DNA from 3 places in the Dermacoccus sp. NHGro5 genome. Region 2 is predicted to be linked to each of the others. Evidence: riboswitches for the same ligand, from Rfam matches in the RefSeq annotation. Region 2 holds a riboswitch; each other region holds the start of a gene.
The links. Region 2 has a riboswitch for S-adenosylmethionine ahead of J4Z35_RS04890 (TauD/TfdA family dioxygenase). Riboswitches for the same ligand answer to the same signal wherever they lie in the genome.
Positions count from the first base shown of each region.

Region 1: linked by a shared signal. The riboswitch ahead of J4Z35_RS11360 (aminotransferase class V-fold PLP-dependent enzyme) and the one ahead of J4Z35_RS04890 (TauD/TfdA family dioxygenase) in region 2 are both predicted to bind S-adenosylmethionine.
Region 3: linked by a shared signal. The riboswitch ahead of J4Z35_RS04120 (bifunctional o-acetylhomoserine/o-acetylserine sulfhydrylase) and the one ahead of J4Z35_RS04890 (TauD/TfdA family dioxygenase) in region 2 are both predicted to bind S-adenosylmethionine.

Region 1 covers NZ_JAGEKQ010000026.1:65,768-72,888, forward strand. Annotated here, with positions in the region: gene J4Z35_RS11360 (aminotransferase class V-fold PLP-dependent enzyme) at 1-1,107, opposite strand, end outside; SAM riboswitch class IV at 1,151-1,265, opposite strand; gene J4Z35_RS11365 (DNA translocase FtsK) at 1,844-4,804, shown strand; gene J4Z35_RS11370 (MauE/DoxX family redox-associated membrane protein) at 5,071-6,828, opposite strand; partial or broken gene rimO (30S ribosomal protein S12 methylthiotransferase RimO) at 6,897-7,121, shown strand, end outside.
Region 2 covers NZ_JAGEKQ010000008.1:149,109-156,229, forward strand. Annotated here, with positions in the region: gene J4Z35_RS04880 (carbon starvation CstA family protein) at 1-1,799, opposite strand, end outside; gene J4Z35_RS04885 (GNAT family N-acetyltransferase) at 2,109-2,681, opposite strand; gene J4Z35_RS04890 (TauD/TfdA family dioxygenase) at 2,904-3,881, opposite strand; SAM riboswitch class IV at 3,892-4,020, opposite strand; gene J4Z35_RS04895 (hypothetical protein) at 4,184-4,480, shown strand; gene J4Z35_RS04900 (cyclopropane-fatty-acyl-phospholipid synthase family protein) at 4,541-5,845, opposite strand; gene J4Z35_RS04905 (FAD-binding oxidoreductase) at 5,842-7,121, opposite strand, start outside.
Region 3 covers NZ_JAGEKQ010000007.1:63,992-71,112, reverse strand. Annotated here, with positions in the region: gene thrS (threonine--tRNA ligase) at 1-1,560, shown strand, start outside; gene J4Z35_RS04120 (bifunctional o-acetylhomoserine/o-acetylserine sulfhydrylase) at 1,727-3,040, opposite strand; SAM riboswitch class IV at 3,113-3,228, opposite strand; gene J4Z35_RS04115 (GNAT family N-acetyltransferase) at 3,352-3,846, shown strand; gene J4Z35_RS04110 (hypothetical protein) at 3,843-4,232, shown strand; gene J4Z35_RS04105 (HIT domain-containing protein) at 4,315-4,890, shown strand; gene pgsA (phosphatidylinositol phosphate synthase) at 4,956-5,576, shown strand; gene J4Z35_RS04095 (phosphatidylinositol mannoside acyltransferase) at 5,581-6,525, shown strand; gene J4Z35_RS04090 (glycosyltransferase family 4 protein) at 6,529-7,121, shown strand, end outside.

The DNA.
Region 1 (7,121 bases), on a different contig from region 2:
CGCCTCGGCTTCGCCGCGCTGCGCGGACAGCGTCGAGGCTGCGGCCGCGAGCGCGATGGCCCCGACCGCGTTCGGGGTGCCGCCCTCGTGGCGTGCGGGCGCGGGCGCCCAGGCGACGTCGCCGGCGCCTGACGCATCTTCGCTGACGCGGTGGCTCGCGCCGCCGGCGCGGAAGTACGGAGGGGCGGTGTCGAGCCAGTCGCGGCGCCCGACGAGGGCTCCTGAACCGTACGGCGCGTAGGCCTTGTGGCCGGACAGAGCGACGTAGTCGATGCCCCAGGCGTCGATGTCGACGCGGCGGTGCGGGGCGAGCTGCGCGGCGTCGAGAGCCGTCCGCGCCTCATGCCGGCGGGCGACGGCGGCGAGGCGCTCGATGGGCCACACCTCGCCCGTCACGTTGCAGGCGCCGGTGATGAGGACCAACACGGGAGCATCGTTGTGGGCGCGGAATTCCGCCAGAGCGACGTCGAGGTAGCCCTCAGCCTCGGCGTGAGAGTGAGGGATCGGCAGCCGCGTCGTCCGCTCGTCCGCCCACGGCAGCAGCGCCGCGTGGTGCATCGAGCGGAACACGAAGACCTGCGTCTGTTGCGGCAGACAGTGAGCCAACAGGTTGAGCGCGTCCGAGGTGTTGCGCGTGAAGACGGTGACGTCGTCCTCGCGCGCGCCGACGAACGCGGCGACCTCCTGCCGAGCCTCCTCGTACCACCGGGTCGTCAGCTGCGACGCCCGTCCCGCACCGCGATGCACCGAACCGTACGTGCGCAGGGTCGTGTCGACGGCCCGCGCGGCGGCCTGCAGCGCGGGAGCCGTCGCGCCGTGGTCGAAGTTCGCGTGCTCGACGACGCGCCCGTCGAGCGTCGCGACGCCGAGATCGGCGCCGATCGTGGCCAGGGCGGCATTGGCCTGCTGCGGCGCGTCCGCGCGATGATGGGTAGCCGTGGGCGTCTCGCGACGGGACCCGCCGGGGTGCGCGGGCTGGGTGTGGTGACGCTCGGGGTCCGCGACGGGAGTCCCGGGGGTTACGGCGTGAGCGGGGCGGGTCGTGTGGCTCGCAGCGTGGCGGCGCGCGTCGGAGTCAAGGATCGAGAGAATGGCAGAACGGGGCATCGAGGCTCCTCGAATCAGGGGCCTCGCCGTCGCCAGATGGCTCGGCCCGCGCTTGCCGACACCGGTGCTGGTGGCGGCCAGGTCGTCACCCGGAGCACCCCACCGCGGTGGAGGGTTGCCGTCCAGCAAGCCGGGGCTGTGCGCTGGAACTCATGACCTACGTGAACGCTCGCACCCGGCCCTCCGCCGCGTCCACCGACGTGCGGCCAGAGGTTCGCATCGTGAGATCACCTGTGGGATCGCGGATGGCGAGCGCCGCGCGCAAGAGTCGGCGTCTCGCGGTGGGGATGCCCGTGGTCCCCCGGGCAGCTGGCGGCGCCTCCGACAAGGGTCAGGGCGCTGTCGGATGCGAGCGCGTCAACGCGCCAGCGCATCGGGACGCGGATTCGAAGGTGTCGAGCCGACCCGCCGTCACCATTGGACCCGTGTCACGGCGTGGGTCCGCGAAAACGGCCGGAACCCCCACTAGCCTTGCGGGGTGGCGACCCGAAACAGACCAGCGAACGACAGCGTCCTCGTCGCGAAGAAGGCCTCTTCGCAGCCGCGCGCCAAGAGCTCGCGCCCGGCCGGCGCATCTGCGGCCTCGACGACGCGCGCCCGCACGACCCCGCCGAAGTCGAGCGCACCACGTTCGGGCGGCACGACGAAGAATGCACCCGCGCGCAAGACCGGCTCGTCGCGAGGGGCTGCTGAAGCGCGTCCCTCCGCGTCCGGTCGCGCTGCTCGTGGCGCGTGGATGGGTGTTTCGCACGTCGCCGGCGGCACCGTCCGCCGCGTCGGCGCCGCCGCTTCTGACCTCGAACCCGAACACCGTCGCGACGGGCTCGGTTTCGCCCTCCTCGCCCTCGGCATCGTCGTCGCTGCGCGGGAGTGGTGGGGGCTGCCCGGCATGTTCGGGGACGTCGTCCACGCCGTCGCGGCCGGCACGTTCGGCGTCATCGCCTACGTTCTGCCCGTCGTCCTCATCGGCATGGCCATCCACATGTTCCGCCACCCGCGGGGGCACCAGCCGACCAACCGCATGACGATCGGACTGACGATCCTCGCGCTCGGCTCGACGGGGATCGCCCACCTCGTCGGCGGGCGTCCGTCGACAGGGGTTTCGACCGCGGTGCGCGGCGCAGGCGGCATCCTCGGCGTCATCACGGGAGGGCCGCTGTCTGCCGCGCTCACGGTGTGGGGCGCGGGCATCATCCTCGCGCTCGTGTCGTTCTTCGGTTTCCTCGTGCTGACGCGCACGCCCGTCAATCGCATCCCGCAGCGCATCCGCGAGGTCGAGGCGCAGATCTTCGGCCACCCCCTCGATGAACGCGACGACGAGGGCGAGCTGCTTCAGCGTGACGCCGTCGCCGACGACCTGCACGGCGCCGACATCGGCAACCGCGCGCGGGGCGGCTCGCGTCGCGGCGCGGGTGACGACGCCCGGCGCGGCGATGAGCCCTACGAGCAGGCCGCCGAGGTCGTCGGCAAGGGACCGCGCGGCAAGGGCCGTGGCACATCACGCAACCCGCTCAACCGCCGTCGCGGTGAGCAGCAGATCTACGACATCGACACGATCGACGGCGCCCCGGCGGGCGTCGATCAGACGCGAGAGATGCCCGACGGCGGCTCTGACGACGAGCGCGCCGGCGACGCGAGCGCCGCTGCGCTCGCGCGAGCCCGGGCATCGCGCTCCGGAGCGTCGCCGGCAGGGGAGGCGGCAGGTGGGGCAGCGCGCCGCTCCGCACCCATGGATTCCGTCGACGATGCCGTTGTCGACCAGGCCTCCGCACGTGCGGCGCAGGCGTCGCGCCCGGCGTCGGCACAGCGGCCGGGGGAGTCGCCGAAGGCCGCGGCGGCCCGTCAGGATGCCGGTGCCACGCGCGTCGAGCAGGCTGCGCCGGCCGCAGCCGTCCCTCAACGTCAGGTGGAGGCTCAGCCCACCGAACAGCTTCCACCTCGTGTCGAGCAGCTCGCAATGGGCGGCGACGTCACGTACACGCTGCCCGATTCGAACGTCCTCGAACAGGGGACCCCGCCCAAGGAGCGTTCCGCCGCGAACGACCGCGTCGTCGACGCGCTGACCGAGGTACTCGAGCAGTTCGGTATCGACGCCGTCGTCAGCGGGTTCACGCGCGGCCCGACGGTGACGCGCTACGAGGTCGAACTCGGCCCCGGCGTCAAGGTCGACCGTGTGACGGGGTTGAGCAAGAACATCTCGTACGCCGTCGCGAGCGCCGACGTGCGCATCCTGTCGCCGATCCCCGGCAAGAAGGCCATCGGTATCGAGATCCCGAACGCCGACAAGGAACTCGTCAGCCTCGGCGACGTGCTGCGCAGCCAGGCGGCGCGCAACAACACGCACCCGATGGTCATGGGTGTCGGCAAGGACGTCGAGGGCGGCTACGTCGTCGCGAACCTCGCGAAGATGCCGCACATGCTCGTCGCGGGTGCGACGGGCGCCGGTAAGTCGAGCTTCGTCAACTCGATGATCACGTCGTTGCTCATGCGGGCCACGCCCGAAGAGGTGCGCATGGTGCTCGTCGACCCCAAGCGCGTCGAACTGACGGCGTACGAGGGCATCCCGCACCTCATCACGCCGATCATCACGAACCCGAAGAAGGCCGCCGAGGCACTCGAGTGGGTCGTGCGCGAGATGGACGCACGCTATGACGACCTGGCCGCGTTCGGCTACAAGCACATCGACGAGTTCAACAAGGCGGTGCGCGCGGGCAAGGTGCAGCTGCCGCCCGACAGCAAGCGCAAGCTCGCGCCGTACCCCTACCTGCTCGTCGTCGTCGACGAGCTCGCCGACCTCATGCTCGTCGCGCCGCGCGACGTCGAGGCGTCGATCCAGCGCATCACGCAGCTCGCGCGTGCCGCGGGCATTCACCTCATCCTCGCGACGCAGCGCCCGTCCGTCGACGTCGTCACCGGCATCATCAAGGCCAACGTGCCGTCGCGCCTGGCGTTCGCGACGTCGTCGCTCGCCGACAGCCGCGTCGTGCTCGACCAGCCCGGTGCCGAGAAGCTGCTCGGTCAGGGTGACGCGCTTTTCCTGCCGATGGGTGCGAGCAAGCCGATGCGCGTGCAGGGCGCATGGGTCAACGAATCCGAGATCCACGCCGTCGTCGCGCACGTCAAGAGCCAGCTCGCGCCGAACTACCGCGAGGACGTCGCGCAGGTCGCGCCGAAGAAGGAGATCGACGACGACATCGGCGACGACCTCGACGTGCTGCTGCAGGCCGCCGAACTCGTCGTCACGACACAGTTCGGATCGACCTCGATGCTGCAGCGCAAGCTGCGCGTCGGATTCGCGAAGGCCGGGCGCCTCATGGACCTGCTCGAATCGCGCGCCATCGTCGGCCCGTCCGAGGGCTCGAAGGCACGTGACGTGCTCGTCAAGCCCGACGACCTGCCGCAGACGCTGGCGTTGCTCAAGGGCGAGGACGTGCCCGATGCGTCGGGTGGCGACGGTTTCGCGGATGCTGACGAGGACGACGCCCTCGGCGGTAGGGGTTCGGGCGGCTCCGGGGGTTCCACGGGTGCACCCGGCTCGATGGGTGCGGGCGGTTCGATGGGAGCGGGGCCGATCGACCTCGTCGCGCAGTCGCAGGCCGACCTCGCCGAGCCGGGCGAGCAGTACTACGACGGGCACGACTCGTCCGATGACGACGGTTCTGAGGACGCCTGGAACCTCACGAGCAACGCCCGCTGACCCGCTCGTCCGCCCGCCGCTGACCCGCCCGCCGGCGGCTCGGGCGCGTCCTCATCTGCGATTCCCGTCCCCATCGGCGAATCACATCCACATGTGCGATTCCCGTCCACATTCGCGATTCTTGGTCACTTCCATGAAGGTGGCCAAGAATCGCCGTTGTGGACAGGAATCGCGAAGGTGGACGCCGTTCGCAGAAGAGGACGGGAATCGCGAACGTGGACGTAAATCGCCGATGGGGACGGCTGCGAGGGGACAGGACGGGTGCGTCAGGAGTGAGCCGGGCGGGCAGCGGCGACCTCGGTGAGGATGTCCTGCATCGTCGCCTCGATGGCATCGAATCCCGAGACGGGGCCGGCGATGAGTTCCTGCGTCGGGCCGACGGCGAACAGCGTCGGCGTGCCGACCCGCATCATCTGTGAGATGGCGAGCGGCTCGTCGATCATGACACGGGCCGGGTCGATGCCGCGCTCGACGATGGCGTCCGCCTGCAGGTGCGTCGTGACGACGTAGTGGATCGGCAGGGCACCGAGCTGTTCCTGCCACGCCGGCGCTGCGTCCATGACGTGCAGACACGACCCACACGACGGTGAGACGTAGAGAAAGATCGCTGGGCCCATCGCGCCAATCTGTCGCAGTGACGTCGTCGCGCCCGTCGCGTCCTCGAACATCATGAACGGCGTCGGCGTCGGCACGTAGTCGAGCAGATCATCGTCGCTCGCCTCTGAGGGGTCAGAGACGTTGTGAACGCCCGCGGCTTGAGGCGCTTGGTTGACGGAGGCGGCCGGAGATTCAGGGGCATCACCGGCGCGAGTGCCATCAGGGGCGACGGGCGTCTCAGCGGTGAGGGCGTCAACCCCGTGAGACTCGACGGCGCTCGACGCGGCGGCGTCGGCGGCCGGGGCGCCACTCGCGTGAGGCTTCGGAGGGTTCGGGGCCGCGGCGCCGGTGGCCGGGGCAACTGCGGGGTCCAATGGCGCGGCGTCCGAAACCCCCACGGTTGAGGTGTCGGCGGGGTTCTCGTTCGGCGCGGCATCGAGCTGGTCGGCGATGTCACCCATGAGAGCGATGACGTCCTTCGTGCCGCCCACCGGCCCGCCGGCGAGCTTGCCGTCGGCGCCGAGCAGCACGGCCGAGGGAGTGCCGACGCCGAACAGCCGCGCGACGGCGTACGTCTCGTCGAAGAGCAGGTCGAAGTCGTCGGCGTCGTCGAGGCCCGGCACGACCTCGCTCGGCGCCATCGGCAGCACGAGGCTCGTGCGCAGCGCCGGCATGGTGCGCTGCCAGGTGCGCGCGTGCTCGATGACGTCGATGCACGAGCCGCACGTCGGTGACACCAAGAGCAGCAGAACGGCTTCACGCGCCGCGAGATCGCGCAGGGTCACGCTCTGCCCGCCCGGCGTCGTGACGGCGGCGAAGGGGACGGGGACGCGCAGGTAGTCGTCCTCGTCGCCGCCGCCCGCGGTGGCCACCGGGCCCGAGACCGCAGAAGCCACCGAGTCGTCGCCGCGGTGGCCAGCGATGAGCCACGTCAGCAGCACCGCGCCCAACACGCCCGTGAGCCAGGCCCACTCGCCGCCGTCGAAATCACGCAGGCGCGCCAGGACGCCGTCACCACGCGCCGCGTCGAACAGCGACAGCGCCGCGAGCGCGACGAGGACGACGTTGCGTACTGCAGTGAGTCGGTCGACGAAGCCGAGGCCGAGCTTGCCGAAGCACGAGCACGTGACGGGCTCGCCGAAGCCCAGCGCGCGCACGATGACGACGAGGTAGGCGACGAACAGCAGCACGGCCGCTACGTTGACCACGGCCGCGAGCCACCCCGACGTCACGATGAGCGCGATCGCGAGCACGATCTCGGCGACCGGCAGCAGCGTCGGCACCTTCCACCGCATGAGAAATCGCGGCAGGCGCAGGCTCGTGAAGGCCTGGGCGGCGGTCTCGAGATCCGCGAGCTTCGCGACGCCGGAGACGAGGAGCACGAACGCGAGGAGGACGGCCGGGACGATCAGAGGGGCGTCATACACGCGCCAATGATAGGTCGCTCGGCGTGGGCCGAACCTTGGGCGAGGGCGGCGCCACTAGACTTTCGAGCATGACTTCCGCCCCCACCCGCAGCGTCGCCGTCATCACCCTCGGATGCGCGCGCAACGAGGTCGACTCCGAAGAGCTCGCAGGCGTCTGTCCGCGGAGGGCTGGACGCTCGTCGACGATGCCGCAGAGGCGGACGTCGCCGTCGTCAACACGTGCGGGTTCGTCGAGCAGGCGAAGAAGGACTCGATCGACGCGCTGCTCGAGGCGAACGAACTCAAGGAATCGG
Region 2 (7,121 bases):
TTGCCGTTGCGGATGACGACGACCGTCACGACCGTCAGCGCGACGGCGGCGAGCAACTGGTTGGCGATGCCGAACAGCGGGAACAGCGTGTTGATGCCACCCAGCGGGTCGGTGACGCCCATGAGCAGGATCGAACCCCATGCGGCGACGACGACGAGCGTCGAGATCCACGCACCGACGCGCCAGGACGTGTCACGGAAGCGGTGCAGCCCGGGCACGTTGCCGAGCGTCTCCGACAACATGAAACGTGCGACGCGCGTGCCGGCGTCGACCGTCGTCAGGATGAACAGCGCCTCGAACATGATCGCGAAGTGGTACCAGAACTGCTTCATCGAATCGCCTGGGATGACGCGGCTGAACACGTCCGACATGCCGAACGCGAACGTCGGGGCGCCACCGGTGCGCGACACGACCGAAGCCTCGCCGACGTCCTTCGCGGCCTGCGTGATCTCGGGCGCGGTGATCGGATTACCGCCCAAGCCTATCGAGTTCACCCACGCCGCGGCCTTCTCGGCCGTCCCACCCGTCACGCCGGCGGGGGCGTTGATGACGAAGTACAGGTGCTGGTCGATGATGGCCGCCGCGATGAGCGCCATGATGGCGACGAACGACTCGACGAGCATCGAGCCGTACCCGATGAGTCGCGCCTGGCTCTCCTTCTGGATGAGCTTCGGCGTCGTGCCCGACGAGATGAGCGCGTGGAAGCCGGACAACGCGCCGCACGCGATCGTGATGAACAGGAACGGGAACAGCGAACCCGCGAAGACGGGACCGTTGCCGTGCTTGCCGAACGACGTGATCGCGGGGATGTCGATCGCCGGACGCGCGATGATGATGCCGAGCGCGAGCAGGACGATCGTGCCGACCTTCATGAACGTCGACAGATAGTCACGCGGCGCGAGCAGCAGCCAGACCGGCAGGACGGCCGCGGCGAACCCGTAGACGATGAGGCACCAGGCGAGCGCCGTCGGAGACAGCGTGAACATGTCCTTGCCCCAGGCCGTCTCGGCGACCCAGCCGCCGGAGACGATCGCGAGCAGCAGGAGCACGACGCCGATGAGCGACACCTCGGTGACCGACCCCGGACGCAGGAAGCGCAGGTAGCAGCCCATGAACAGGGCGATCGGGATCGTCATCGCGATCGAGAACACACCCCACGGCGACTCGGCGAGCGCGTTGACGACGACGAGGCCGAGCACCGCGATGAGGATGACCATGATCGTCATGACGGCGAGCATCGCCGCCCAACCACCGACGGGGCCGAGCGTGTCGCGCGCCATCTGGCCGATGCTGCGGCCGCCACGGCGCGTCGAGATGGCGAGCACCATGTAGTCCTGCACGGCGCCCGCGAAGATGACGCCGAAGATGATCCACATCGTGCCCGGCAGGTACCCCATCTGCGCGGCGAGCACAGGGCCGACGAGCGGGCCGGCGCCGGCGATGGCGGCGAAGTGATGGCCGAACAGGACGCGACGGTCCGTCGGCATGTAGTCCTGGCCGTTCTCGAATTGCTCCGCCGGCGTCGCGATGTCGTCGCGCGGCTGCACGACCTTGTACGCGATGAGACGGCTGTAGAGCATGTAGCCGATGACGTAGCTGCCGACGGCCGCGAACACGAACCAGATGGCGTTGACGTGCTCACCGCGGACGAAGGCGACCATCGTCCAGCCGATGGCGGCGACGATCGCCGCGACGACGATCATGATCTTCTGCCGCCCGGTGATGGTGCGAGGGGGTTCGACGGCGACGGGGGGCAACCCCGGATCGCGGTCGAGGGTGTCGAGACGTGACGCCGCCACGGTGACCTCCTGGTAGTGCTGGTGGCCATGACGGCCGATGTGAGTAAGGCCACACTAGGGGTCTACCCGTGGGTACGGCGTCTCGGCTCGCGGACCGAGCAATCACATCCTGGTCACGACGGCTGAGGGTTTGGGGGCCTGAGTTCGGATGGGGACTGACCTCGGCCGGGCCGCCCCGCACCGTGCCCCTTCTGCGATTCCTGTCCCCGTCGGCGATTCTCGTCCACCTCTGCGAACGGCGGTCACACATCGGCGATTCTCGTCCTCATCCGCGAGTTTCGGTCACATCCGCACCCGAGGCAGCCGGCGTCAGGCCGTCGGTCCCTGCGGAAACGGCGGCGAGCCGAACCAGTAACGACGTGTCTCGCCCGGAAACGCGGGGTGGGAGCGGACGTCCTCGAACTGGCCGCCGCACTTCTCGATGACGGCGCGTGACGCCGGATTCTCGGTGCTGCAGCACACCAGCACCTGTTCGACGCCGAGCGCCCGCGCCTCGTCGAGACCGAGCATCAGCGCGCCCGCGGCGACGCCCCGCCCACGAGCGCTGGGACGCACCGAGTAGCCGATGTGACCGATCGCCTCATACAGCACCTCGGTGAGGGTGTGACGCAGGGCCAGAAAGCCGACGATGTCACCCTCCCCCGCCCGCGGGCCGTCGAGCACCCAGAAATAGCTGCAGTGCACGAATCCCTCAGGCGGCGCGACGGTTGTGTCGCGCTGGCGTGCACGATCGGCGAGGTAGGCGTCGAACCCGGCGCGCGACGTGTCGACGACGTCGTCGCGACGATAACCCGTTCCGTCTTTCGGCGACGCGCCGAACTCGTCGAATGCGCCCTTCCAGTCGTCGTAGCGAGCGGCGTCGGGCCTGATGAGCGTCAGCATCCCGTCATTCCATCACCGTGCGACGCCCCCGGCGACTGATTTTCCCGACGGCCGGCTGGACGAATGTGGACGCAAATCGCCGATGGGGACGAAAATCGCGAATGGGGACAGGATTCGCCGATGTGGACGGGATTCGCGAAGGGGGACGAAAATCGCAGAGGGGTACATGACGACGCGATGCGGGCCCCAGAGACCCGCACCGCGTCATGTCAGCTCACACCGTCAGGCAGCTGCGCCACCCGTCAGGCCGTTGACGCCGACGGGCTTGTCGCCACCGACCGTCACGCGCCTCATGGCACGCGGGCCAAGGTTGGCGTCGACGTAGTCGCGGTTGGCGTAGTGCGACGTCGCGCGGTTGTCCCAGATGCCGACGTCGCCGGGCGCCCAACGGTGGCGGATCGTGTGTTCGGGCTGCGTCAGGTGCGCGTACAGCACGTCGAGGATCGCCCGCGACTCGGCCTGCGACACGCCGACGATGTGGGAGGTGAAACCGGGGTTGACGAACAGCCCACGCCGTCCCGTCTCGGGATGGACGCGCACGACGGGGTGCTCGACGACGGGCAGCTCGGTGACGACCTTGCCGTTCCACTCCTGCCCACCATGCTTGCGCAGGTACGCGCCCCATTCGCGGTTGCCGTCGTGGGCGGCGATGAGCTGGTCGACGAGGCCGCGGAACGGCTTCGACAGCGAGTCGTACGCCGCCTGAGCGTCGGCCCAGGAGGTGTCGCCGCCGTAGTCGGGCAGCGTCACGGCGCGCAGGATGCTGATGGCCGGCGGCTCCTTCATGAACGTGACGTCCGTGTGCCACTCGTCGGAGAACGAGAACTCGGGGTCGGAGGAGTCGATCGAGTAGATCTCCTTGCGCTCGTGCGTGCTCGCGACGGGGTGACCCGCCGTCAGCTCGCCGAGCAGGTTGCCGAGGCGCACCTGAGCGTCGTCGTCGAACGCGTCCTGACCGCGGAAGAAGAGCACCTTGTGCGCGAGCAGCGCGCGGCGCAGGTCGAACGCTATCGCGTCGTCGACCTGCGCGAGGTCGACGCCGTGGACGATTGCGCCGAACGCCGGGCCGAGGCGTTCGATGCGCAGCCCGGGCGTCGCGACGGTGCCGCCGTGGCGCGCCGCTGCGCTCGTCGGAACACCCGTCGGTGCGCCGCGCGCGGAGTCGACGTTCGCGTCGGGCGTGGTGTCGAGGAGTGTCATGGCAGACCCTTCGTTGCGCTTGCCGCCGCGTCGGTCGACGGGCGGCCGGGTCGTTACTCGGGGCACCCCGACGCACCGTGTGCGTTCGCATGGGGGTTGCCGCCCGGCCAGCCGAGACTTCGCGCCGGGGCTCGTGACCCACGCATAACGTAGCACTGGCCAAACATAAAGGTCGAGTTATGCATCAACGGCGGCCACACCGTGACATTCGTCAGGGGCCCCGCCGCACCCGGGCGGCCACACTGAGAGCAGAACGCTCGTGGAGCACTCCCCCGTCGGTGAGCAGCGGTGATCGATGGTTCATGATCGCCCTGACCGTGTTCGAGATCAGAGGGTCGATCGTCACGGTCGAGTTCGTGAAGTCGCACGGTGGCAGCGATTTCAGCGCGTACATGTGGTCGCTGCTCGCGCCGGGCGTCGGCGCTCTCGTCTACTGGGCGCGCACACGCCACGCGTCAGGGGCCAGCGCCGCAATCCTCGCGTTCAACCTGCGCTCCGCGGCCGTCGTCATCGCGAACAGTTCGTTCCAGAACGCGTTCGCGTGGACACAGATCATGACGGTGGCGGCGATGCTCGTCGGCATCACCCCACCGTCATGATTGCGCGTCGCCTGCGTCTGGACGGGCAACGGGCGGCCGCTCAGCACGGCCAGTGAGAGCTCAGCGTGCCCAGTGCGAGCCCAGCGGGTAGCCGCCGTTGTCGCCGTTGTCGGTCGTCTTCGTGGCGAGCACCTGGTGCAGGTGCAGCCAGCCCTCCTCGAACCCGAGGCGTGAACCGGCCATGTAGATGCCCCACACCTGCGCGGTCGGAAGGCCCGCCTCGGCGACGCAGAAATCCCAGTTCGCCTCGAGGTTGCGGCACCAGTCGCGCAGCGTCAAGGCGTACGACAGGCGCAGGTTCTCGTCATGCTGAACCTCGAAACCGGCGTCGTGGCACTCACTGATGAGCCGCCCCGGCGAGGCGAGCTCGCCGTCGGGGAAGACATAGCGATCGGTGAACGGCTCCGGCTTGGCCGATGCCGAGTCGTCGCGACGCGTGATGCAGTGGTTGAGCAGGCGGCCACCGTCGCGCAGCTTCGAGTGCAGGAACGAGAAGTAGTTGGCGTAGTTCTTCACGCCGATGTGCTCCGTGAGGCCGATCGAGCTGACGGCGTCGAAGCCCGTCTCGGTGACGTCGCGGTAGTCGCCGTGGCGGATCTCGACGAGACCCTCGAGGCCCGCCTCACGCACGGCGCGCTGACCCCACTCGGCCTGTTCCTTGCTCAGGGTGACGCCTATGACGTGGACGCCACGCTCGCGAGCGGCGTGCATCGCCATGCCGCCCCAGCCGCAGCCGACGTCGAGCAGCCGTTGGCCGGGCTGCAGGTCGAGCTTGTCGGCGACGAGGGCGAACTTGCGCTCCTGCGCGTCCTCGAGGGTGTCGTCCGGCGTGTCGAACACGGCGCACGTGTAGGCCATCGACTCACCGAGCACCTTCTCGTAGAACGCGTTCGAGACGTCGTAGTGGTGCTTGATCGAGTCGGCGGCGCGGCCCACCGGGTTCACCTTGGCGAGGTGGCGCTTCCAGCGGGGCTCGTTCTCGACCTCGGGCAGCGGCGGGTGGACGAACGCCTTCGGCCCCAGCTGTTTGACGACGGGTGCGAGCGCCGACGCGACGCCCTTCGGCGTCAGCTGCTTCGTGCGCACGTCACGCTTGATGCGGCTGAACACCTCGTAGGGGTCACCAGGGTGGAAACCGGTGCCGGTCAGCGTGCCCGTCAGATAGGCGCGGGCGAGGCCGAGATCGCCAGGGGCGCTGAGGAGGTAGCGCAGCCCCTCCTCGCTCTCGACACGCACGGCGATGTCGCTGTCACGCGGGCCGATGTCGGTGCCGTCGTACGCCGTGATGCGGAACGGCAACGGCTCCTCCAACACGGCCTGGACGGCCTGGGCGACGAGGGGGGTGGCGGTCGTGGTCTGGCTCATGCGTGCGTCCTCATCTTGTCAGCGAACTCAGGAAGGCGGCCCTGCGGGTCGTACTTCCTCTTCATGCGGCGGTATTCGTCTGCGCCGTACAGCTCTTCGAACGTCTCGGCGTCGTAGTAGACGTCGGAATAGAGCGACTTGTGGCCGTGCATCGTCGGCAGTACGGCCTCGATGTCGCGGTTGACGTCGCCGTCAGCCCGTCCGGGGGTGATGGCGACGGTGCCCCAGAACCCGACGTTGACGTACGTGCGGTTCGGTTCGAGCTGGTACAGCGGCCACGCGTCGCCGCGCAGGCGCAGCGGGCACACCCACACGGGCGTCATGCCGACGTGCTCGTCGAACCACGGCATGAACGTCTCGAGCTGTTCGAGGGGCACCTCGACGTCCTGCACGACGCGCTCGCGCGGCAGTTCGCCGCGCATCTCATCGATCTTCGCGGCGAAGCCCCAGCGGTTCTCCCACCCGACGATGCGGTGGTAGAAGTCGCTGCGACGGTACTTGCGCGGCCACACGCGTCGCACCTTCGGGTTCTGTGCGAAGAACGCGTCGGAGCACCAGAACCAGTCGGTGTCCCAACGCCAGATGTAGTCGTGCGCGCTCAACGTGTCTCGGTCGAGTTCGCTGATGCTCTTGTAGAAGATGTTCTGCCCCGTGTAGTCGCTCGGGCGACGGCGCGTCTCGGGGAAGAAGTTGGCGAGCACGAGATAGGCCTCGTTCTTGCTGACGATCATGCCGTCGAGGCCGTCGACGCGTTCGCCCTGCCACTCGCGGGTCTCGACGATGGCGTCGATCGCTCGCGTCATGGCTGCGACGCTCGCGAACCGCACGTTGCGCGTCTCGACGAGGTCGCCGATCGGCTGCAGTTCGATGCGCAGACGCGTCGCGTAGCCCAGGCTGCCGTAGCTGTTCGGGAAGGCGCGGAAGAGGTCGGCGTGCTCGTTGGTCGGCGAGGCGGTGAGCAGCTCGCCGGTGCCGGTGAGGATGTCCATCTCGAGGACGGATTCGTGCGGCAGCCCGTTCTTGAACGACGTCGACTCGATGCCGAGGCCGGTCACGGCGCCGCCGAGGGTGATCGTGCGCAACTGCGGGACGACGAGCGGCATGAGGCCGTGCTCGAGAGTAGCGGCGATGAGGTTCTCGTACGTGCACATGCCCTGGACATCGGCCGTGCGAGCGTCGGCGTCGATTCTGATGACGCCCGTCAGGCCGCTGACATCGAGGCCTACCTTCGCCTTCTCACGCGGACGGAAGAGGTTCGAGGTCTTCTTCGCGAGGC
Region 3 (7,121 bases), on a different contig from region 2:
CACGAGCCCTACAAGTGCGAGCTCATCGGCCTCAAGGGCAACGCTGCGAATGCGGCCGAGGGCGCGGAGGCCGAGGTCGGTGGCGGTGAGCTGACGATCTACGACAACGTCCGCCGCGACGGCACCGTCGCCTGGGGCGACCTGTGCCGCGGCCCGCACGTGCCGTCGACGAAGGTGCTCGGCAACGCGTTCAAGCTCATGCGTTCGGCCGCCGCGTACTGGCGCGGCAGCGAGAAGAACCCGCAGCTGCAGCGCATCTACGGCACTGCGTGGCCGACGAAGGACGAGCTGAAGGCCTACCTCGAGCGCCTCGCCGAGGCCGAGAAGCGCGACCACCGCAAGCTCGGCGCCGAGCTCGACCTGTTCAGCTTCCCCGAGAACATCGGCCCCGGCCTGCCGGTGTTCCACCCCAAGGGCGGCATCATCAAGCGTGAGATGGAGGACTACGTCCGCCGCCGTCACATCGAGGAGGGCTTCTCCTACGTCGGCACGCCGCACATTGCGAAGGAAGACCTCTTCTACACCTCGGGTCACCTGCCGTACTACGCGGACGGGATGTTCCCGCCCCTCGACGTCGACGGGCAGAACTACCGCCTCAAGGCGATGAACTGCCCGATGCACAACGAGATCTTCCGTTCGCGTGGGCGCTCCTACCGTGAGCTGCCGCTGCGCTTCTTCGAGTTCGGCACGGTGTACCGCGACGAGAAGTCGGGCGTGCTCTCCGGTCTGACGCGCGTGCGCATGATCACCCAGGACGACTCGCACAGCTACGTCACGCCCGAACAGGCGCCGGGAGAGATCAAGCACCTGCTCGACTTCATCCTCGGCCTACTGCGCGACTTCGGCATGAACGACTTCTACCTCGAGCTCTCGACGCGCGACGTCGACGGGGACAAGAAGGACAAGTTCATCGGCACCGACGAACAGTGGGACATCGCGACGAAGGTGCTGTCGGACGTCGCGCTCGAGTCCGGCCTCGAGCTCGTGCCGGACCCGGGCGGTGCCGCGTTCTACGGCCCGAAGATCTCCGTGCAGGCGCGCGACGCCATCGGCCGTACCTGGCAGATGTCGACGATCCAGTACGACTTCAACCAGCCCGCTCGTTTCGGCCTCGAGTACCAGGCGGCGGACGGTTCGCGCCAGCAGCCCGTCATGATCCACTCGGCGAAGTTCGGCTCGATCGAACGCTTCCTCGGCGTGCTCGTCGAGCACTACGCGGGCGCGTTCCCGGCGTGGCTCGCGCCGGTTCAGGTGCTCGCTGTGCCCGTCGCGGAGGAGTACTACGACTACCTGCAGGACGTCGCGATCAAGCTGCGCGAAGCCGGCGTGCGTGTCGAGGTCGACATGAGCGACGACCGCTTCCCGAAGAAGATCCGCAACGCGTCCAAGTCGAAGGCGCCGTTCATCCTGATCGCCGGTGAAGAGGACCGCGACAACGGCGCCGTCTCGTTCCGTTTCCGCGACGGGTCGCAGAAGAACGGCGTGCCGGTGGCCGACGCGATCGCCGAGATCACCCGCGTCATCACCGAACGTCAGAACACTGACCCGACGGCCGGCTGACTCCTGCCGCGACGACGACGCGCGCCCCCGAACCTCGCGGTTCGGGGGCGCGCTCGTGTGTTGGCATGTGCACCCGAAGGCCGGCGTTCGACACGGCCGGATGACCACGCTCGGGGTACGAAACCCGGCTGCGTCACCCGTCGCGGGGACCCACCTCAGCGCATGGTCATTTCGCTGCGGCGAAGCCCTTCTCGAGGTCGGCGATGATGTCGGCGGAGTTCTCGATGCCGACGCTCAACCGCACGAGGCCGGGCGTCACGCCGGCGCCGCGGCGGTCCTCGTCGCTGCCCTGGGAGTGCGTCGTCGACGCAGGATGGATGGCGAGGGAACGGACGTCACCGATGTTCGCGACGTGCGAGTGCAGTTCGAGGGCGTCGACGAACTTCTTGCCCGCCTCGACGCCACCGGCGATCTCGAACGACAGCACGGCGCCGGAGCCGGCGGGCAGGTAGCGGTCGGCGAGTTCCTTGTAGGGGCTCGACGGGTCGGAGGCGTAGAACAACGTCTCGACCTGCGGCTGCGACTTCAGGAACTCGACGACCTTCTTCGCGTTCTCCACGTGTCGCTCCACACGCAGCGACAACGTCTCGAGGCCTTGCGCGATGAGGAACGCGTTGAACGGGGAGACGGCCGCGCCGAGGTCGCGCAGCAGTTCGACGCGCGCCTTGAGGATGAAGGCGAGGTTCGCGCCGAGCGGCGATCCGACGCCGAGGTCGCGGGCGAACGCGAGACCGTGGTAGCTCTCCGACGGCTCGTTGAACTGCGGGAACTTCGCCGGGTCGGCGGCGTAGTCGAACGTGCCGGCGTCGACGAGCACGCCGGCGATCGACGTCCCGTGCCCCCCGAGGTACTTCGTCGCGGAGTGGATGACGACGTCCGCGCCATGCTCGATCGGGCGCAGCAGGTACGGCGTCGCGACGGTGTTGTCGACGAACAGCGGCACCCCGGCGTCATGCGCGATGTCGGCGAGGCCGCGCACGTCGAGCACCTTCTGGTCGGGGTTGCTCAGCGTCTCGCCGAACAGCAGCTTCGTGTTGTCGCGGATGGCGCCGCGCCACTCGTCGAGATCGTTGATGTTGTCGATGAACGTCGTCTCGACGCCGAGTCGCTTGAGCGTGTACTTCAGCAGGTTGTACGTGCCGCCGTACAGCGCGGACGAGGCGACGATGTGGTCGCCGGCCTGAGCGACGTTGAGGATGGCGAACGTCGTCGCCGCCTGACCCGACGCGAGCAGCAACGCGCCGACGCCGCCCTCCAGCGCGGCGATGCGGTCTTCGACCGCCTGCGCCGTCGGGTTGCCGATGCGCGTGTAGATGGGGCCGAGATCCGACAGGCCGAAGCGGTTGGCCGCGGTCTCGGCGGAGTCGAAGACGAACGACGTCGTCTGGTAGATCGGCAGCGCCCGGGCGCCGGTGTCGCCGTCGACGTTCTGGCCGACGTGGATCTGCTTGGTCTCGAAGGCCCAGTTCTCGGAGCTCATGATGATGTCCCTCTTGAGGAGTGCGTGGACGCACGGGCGGCGCACCGTACGTGTGGTGCCCGAAGGGGAATCCCTCCGCGCTTGCCCGGACGCGCTCGGCGCCGGGCCAGGTCGTCACCCGGAGCACCCCGCCGCGGTGGGAGGGTTGCCGGCCAGCAAACCGGGGTTTGACGCTGGCGCTCGTGACCTGCGGCCACTCTAGGCCGGGTGGTGTCATCAGGCGGGAATGCTGTCTCACATTCCGGTCGCGGCCCCGTGCTGACGCGACGCGCCTACGGGCGACGACCCTCATGCCGTGCTTGACTGTTGCCATGACACCGACGATCGTCCGCGCGCGCCGCGAAGACGCGTTCGCCTGCGCGGCGCTGCGTCTGCAGATGGACCTCGAGGCGGGGGAGAGCAACCGCTCCGGCTTCATCACCGAGTATGCCGATCACTGGCTCGCGCACTACGACGATCTGCCGACGTGGCTCGCCTCGAGTGCTGACGGGACGGCTCTCGGCATGGTGCAGACGTCGCTCGTGCACCGGCCCCCGGCGCTGGCTCGGCCGGCGCAGCCGTCGCTCTACATCGCGGTCGTCTTCGTCACGCCGTCGGCGCGCGGCCAGGGCCTGGCCGAGCGGATGCTGCGGATCGTCGACGCCTGGGCCGACGCGCACGACGTCGCGCGAATGATGCTCAACGCCCGTCCGCGTGCCCGCAGGCTGTACGAACGGGCCGGCTTCGGCCCGCCGGACGAACGTCACATGCAGCGTGTGGCGCCGTTCGGCCTCGACGCCCGCCGCGATGCGGAGCGTGCGTCATGAGCGACGACGTCATCTGGGCGCTCGATCAGCGCGAGCGCTGCATCGCCTGCCCGTCCAAACCGGTCGCGAACGCCGTCGTCCTGCACCTCGGTGCTGACGGCGCCCTCGCGCGCGACGCTGTCGAGCAGTGGGCTCGTGACGGCGTCATGGCCGCCTCGGTCGCATGGCCGGGGGCGGCGGCCGGCCTCGATGACGACGACTGGCTCGACCTCGAGGACGCCGTCACGGGCCTCGCCGGGCTGGCGAGCATCGTCGCCGTCGTCGGTGACGGCGACGCGGCCGAGGTCGCGCGGACGTTGGCGGGCCGTGTCGGCGACGTCGCGCACGCGGGGGAAGCCGACCGAACCATTGTCCCGGCGCGTCTGCGCGAGATCGCGGCGGTCTGAGACCGCTCACCCGGGGTGCATGGTGCGCGCGAGCCCACCCGCGGCCGCTGCGTCGAGGCAGGCGGGGCTCTAGGATCGGGCCATGGTCGACGAGTTCAACACTGATTCGCAGGACGACATCCTCATCGAGCAAGCCGGCGCCTTCGCGGGCGAGGCCGACGGGTTCGGGCGGCTGTGGACGCCGCACCGCATGGCGTACATCGAGGGCGAGCGTCCGACAAAGGACGCCGGCCACGGCTGCCCGTTCTGCGCGTCGCCTAGGAAGACCGACGCCGACGGCCTCATCGTCCACCGTGGTGAGCACTGTTTCGTCGTGATGAACCTGTTCCCGTACAACCCGGGCCACCTGCTCGTGTGCCCGTACCGTCACGTCGCCTCGTACATCGACCTCACCGACGACGAGACCGAGGAGTTCATGAAGCTGACGAAGGCCGGGGTGCGTGCCCTCAAGGCCGCGTCGAACCCGGGCGGGTTCAACCTCGGGATGAACCAGGGTGACGTCGCAGGTGCCGGCGTCGCCGCGCACCTGCATCAGCACATCGTGCCGCGCTGGGGTGGCGACATGAACTTCATGCCGATCATCGGGCGCACCAAGGCGCTGCCGGTGCTGCTCGAGGACAGCCGTCAGCGCATCGTCGCGAACTGGCCGAACGACTGACACCGGGCACCACGGGCAGTGCGCTGCCTCGAACGGGTATATCGAACCGCTACAGTTGAACCACCATGCTCAACAAGTACGCGCGCGCGTTTTTCTCCGCCATCTTCCGGCCCATCGCCCAGCTCCTGCTGCGTCTCGGCATCAGCCCCGACGTCGTGACGATCGTGGGCACCGTCGGTGTCGCGTTCGGTGCACTGTGGTTCTATCCGCGCGGCGACTTCCTCGTCGGCACGTTGTTCATCACCGTCTTCGTCTTCTCGGACATGCTCGACGGCAACATGGCGCGCCTGTCGGGCCGCTCGTCGACGTGGGGTGCCTACCTCGACTCGACGCTCGACCGCGTCGGTGACGCCGCGATCTTCGGCGGCCTCGTCCTGTACTACGCGGGCAAGGGCGACAACTTCCTCATGGCGTGCCTCGCGCTCGCGTGCCTCGTGCTCGGCTCGGTCGTCTCCTACGCCAAGGCCCGGGCCGAGGGTCTCGGCATGCAGGCGAACGTCGGCATCGCCGAGCGCGCCGACCGTCTCGTCGCCGTGCTCGTCACGACCGGCCTCGTCGGCTGGTTCCTGCCCGAGATCGTGCTGACCGTCGTGCTCACGCTGCTCGCCGTCGCATCGTTCATCACGGTCGTGCAGCGCATGCTCATGGTGCGGAAGCAGGCCCTCGCCAAGCCGTTCGAGGGCTGAGCGCGTGGCCGCCGAGGGGTTGACGACGCGCGCCCGCGACGCCGTCACCGTCGCAGCGTTCAAGGGCGCCTGGTGGGGCGTGCGGGCGCTGCCCGAGCGCGCCGCCCACCGCCTCTTCGACGTCATCGCGGACGTCACGACGCGCCGCGGCGGCCCGAGCGTCGCGCGGATGCGCTCCAACTACGCGATCGCGCGCCCCGAACTCGACGACGCAGCCCTCGACGCGCTCGTCGCCGCCGGCGTGCGCTCGTACCTGCGCTACTGGTGCGAGGCGTTCCGACTGCCGTCGCTGACACGCGAGCAGATCGCCGAGAGGGTGACCACCTCGGGTGAACTCGAGGCGACCCGCAGCATGCTCGCCGATGGACGCAGCGTCGTCGCCTACCTCGGCCACCTCGGCAACTGGGATCTCGCGGGCGCCTGGTCGGCGACACAGCTCGCGCACGTGACGACGGTCGCCGAGCGACTCGAGCCCGACGCTCTCTTCCGCGCGTTCCTGCACTTCCGCGAAGAGCTGGGCATGACGATCATCCCGCTGACCAAGGGCGAGAACGTCCTCGGCCAGGTCGAGACGCTCGTGCGCGAACCGGGTGCGTTCGCGCCGCTGCTGTCGGATCGCGACCTCACGAGCCGCGGCGTCACGGTCGACCTGTGCGGCGAGCCGGCCCGCCTCGCTGCCGGCCCCGCCGTCATCGCCCGACGCACCGGTGCGGCACTCGTGCCGATCACGATCACCTACCGCCGGCGCGACGGCGGCAGCGGCTGGGGCATCGACATCCGCTTCCACCCGGCGGTCGACATCGCCCACACCGATGATGCCCGCGCCGACGTGCAGACCGCCGTCCAGGCGTGCGCCGACGCGCTCGGTGGCGCCATCCGCGAGCACACGCAGGACTGGCACATGATGCAGCGCGTGTTCGTCCGCGACCTCGACGCGCGCCGGGGCTGAGCGGTGCGGATCGGCCTCGTCAGCCCGTACTCGTTCGACGTGCCCGGCGGTGTGCAGCTGCACGTGCGCGACCTCGCGACGTACCTGCTCGCAGAAGGGCACGAGGTCAGCGTCCTCGCGCCGAGCGACGGTGACGACGCGGGTGCGCCGTACGTGACGAGTGCCGGGGGAGCGATGCCCATCCGCTACAACGGTTCCGTCGCGCGCCTGGCGTTCGGTCCGGTCGCGGCGAGCCGGACGGCGCGCTGGGTGGAGCGCGGCGACTTCGACGTCCTGCACGTCCACGAACCGATGACGCCGAGCGTGTCGCTGCTCGCGCTGCGCACGTACGACGGGCCGGTCGTCGCGACGTTCCACACCTCGATCGAGCGTTCGCGCGCGCTGCAGCTCGCCCAACCGTTCCTGCGCCCGGCGCTGGAGAAGATCACCGGGCGCATCGCCGTCTCGCGCGCCGCGCGGGACACCGTCGCGCGCCATCTCGGCGGTGACGCCGCGCTCGTGCCGAACGGCGTCTACGTCGACCGGTTCGCGACGGCTCGCCCCGAGGCGCGCTGGCAGGATGGGGGCGAGCGCCCGACGATCGCCTTTCTCGGACG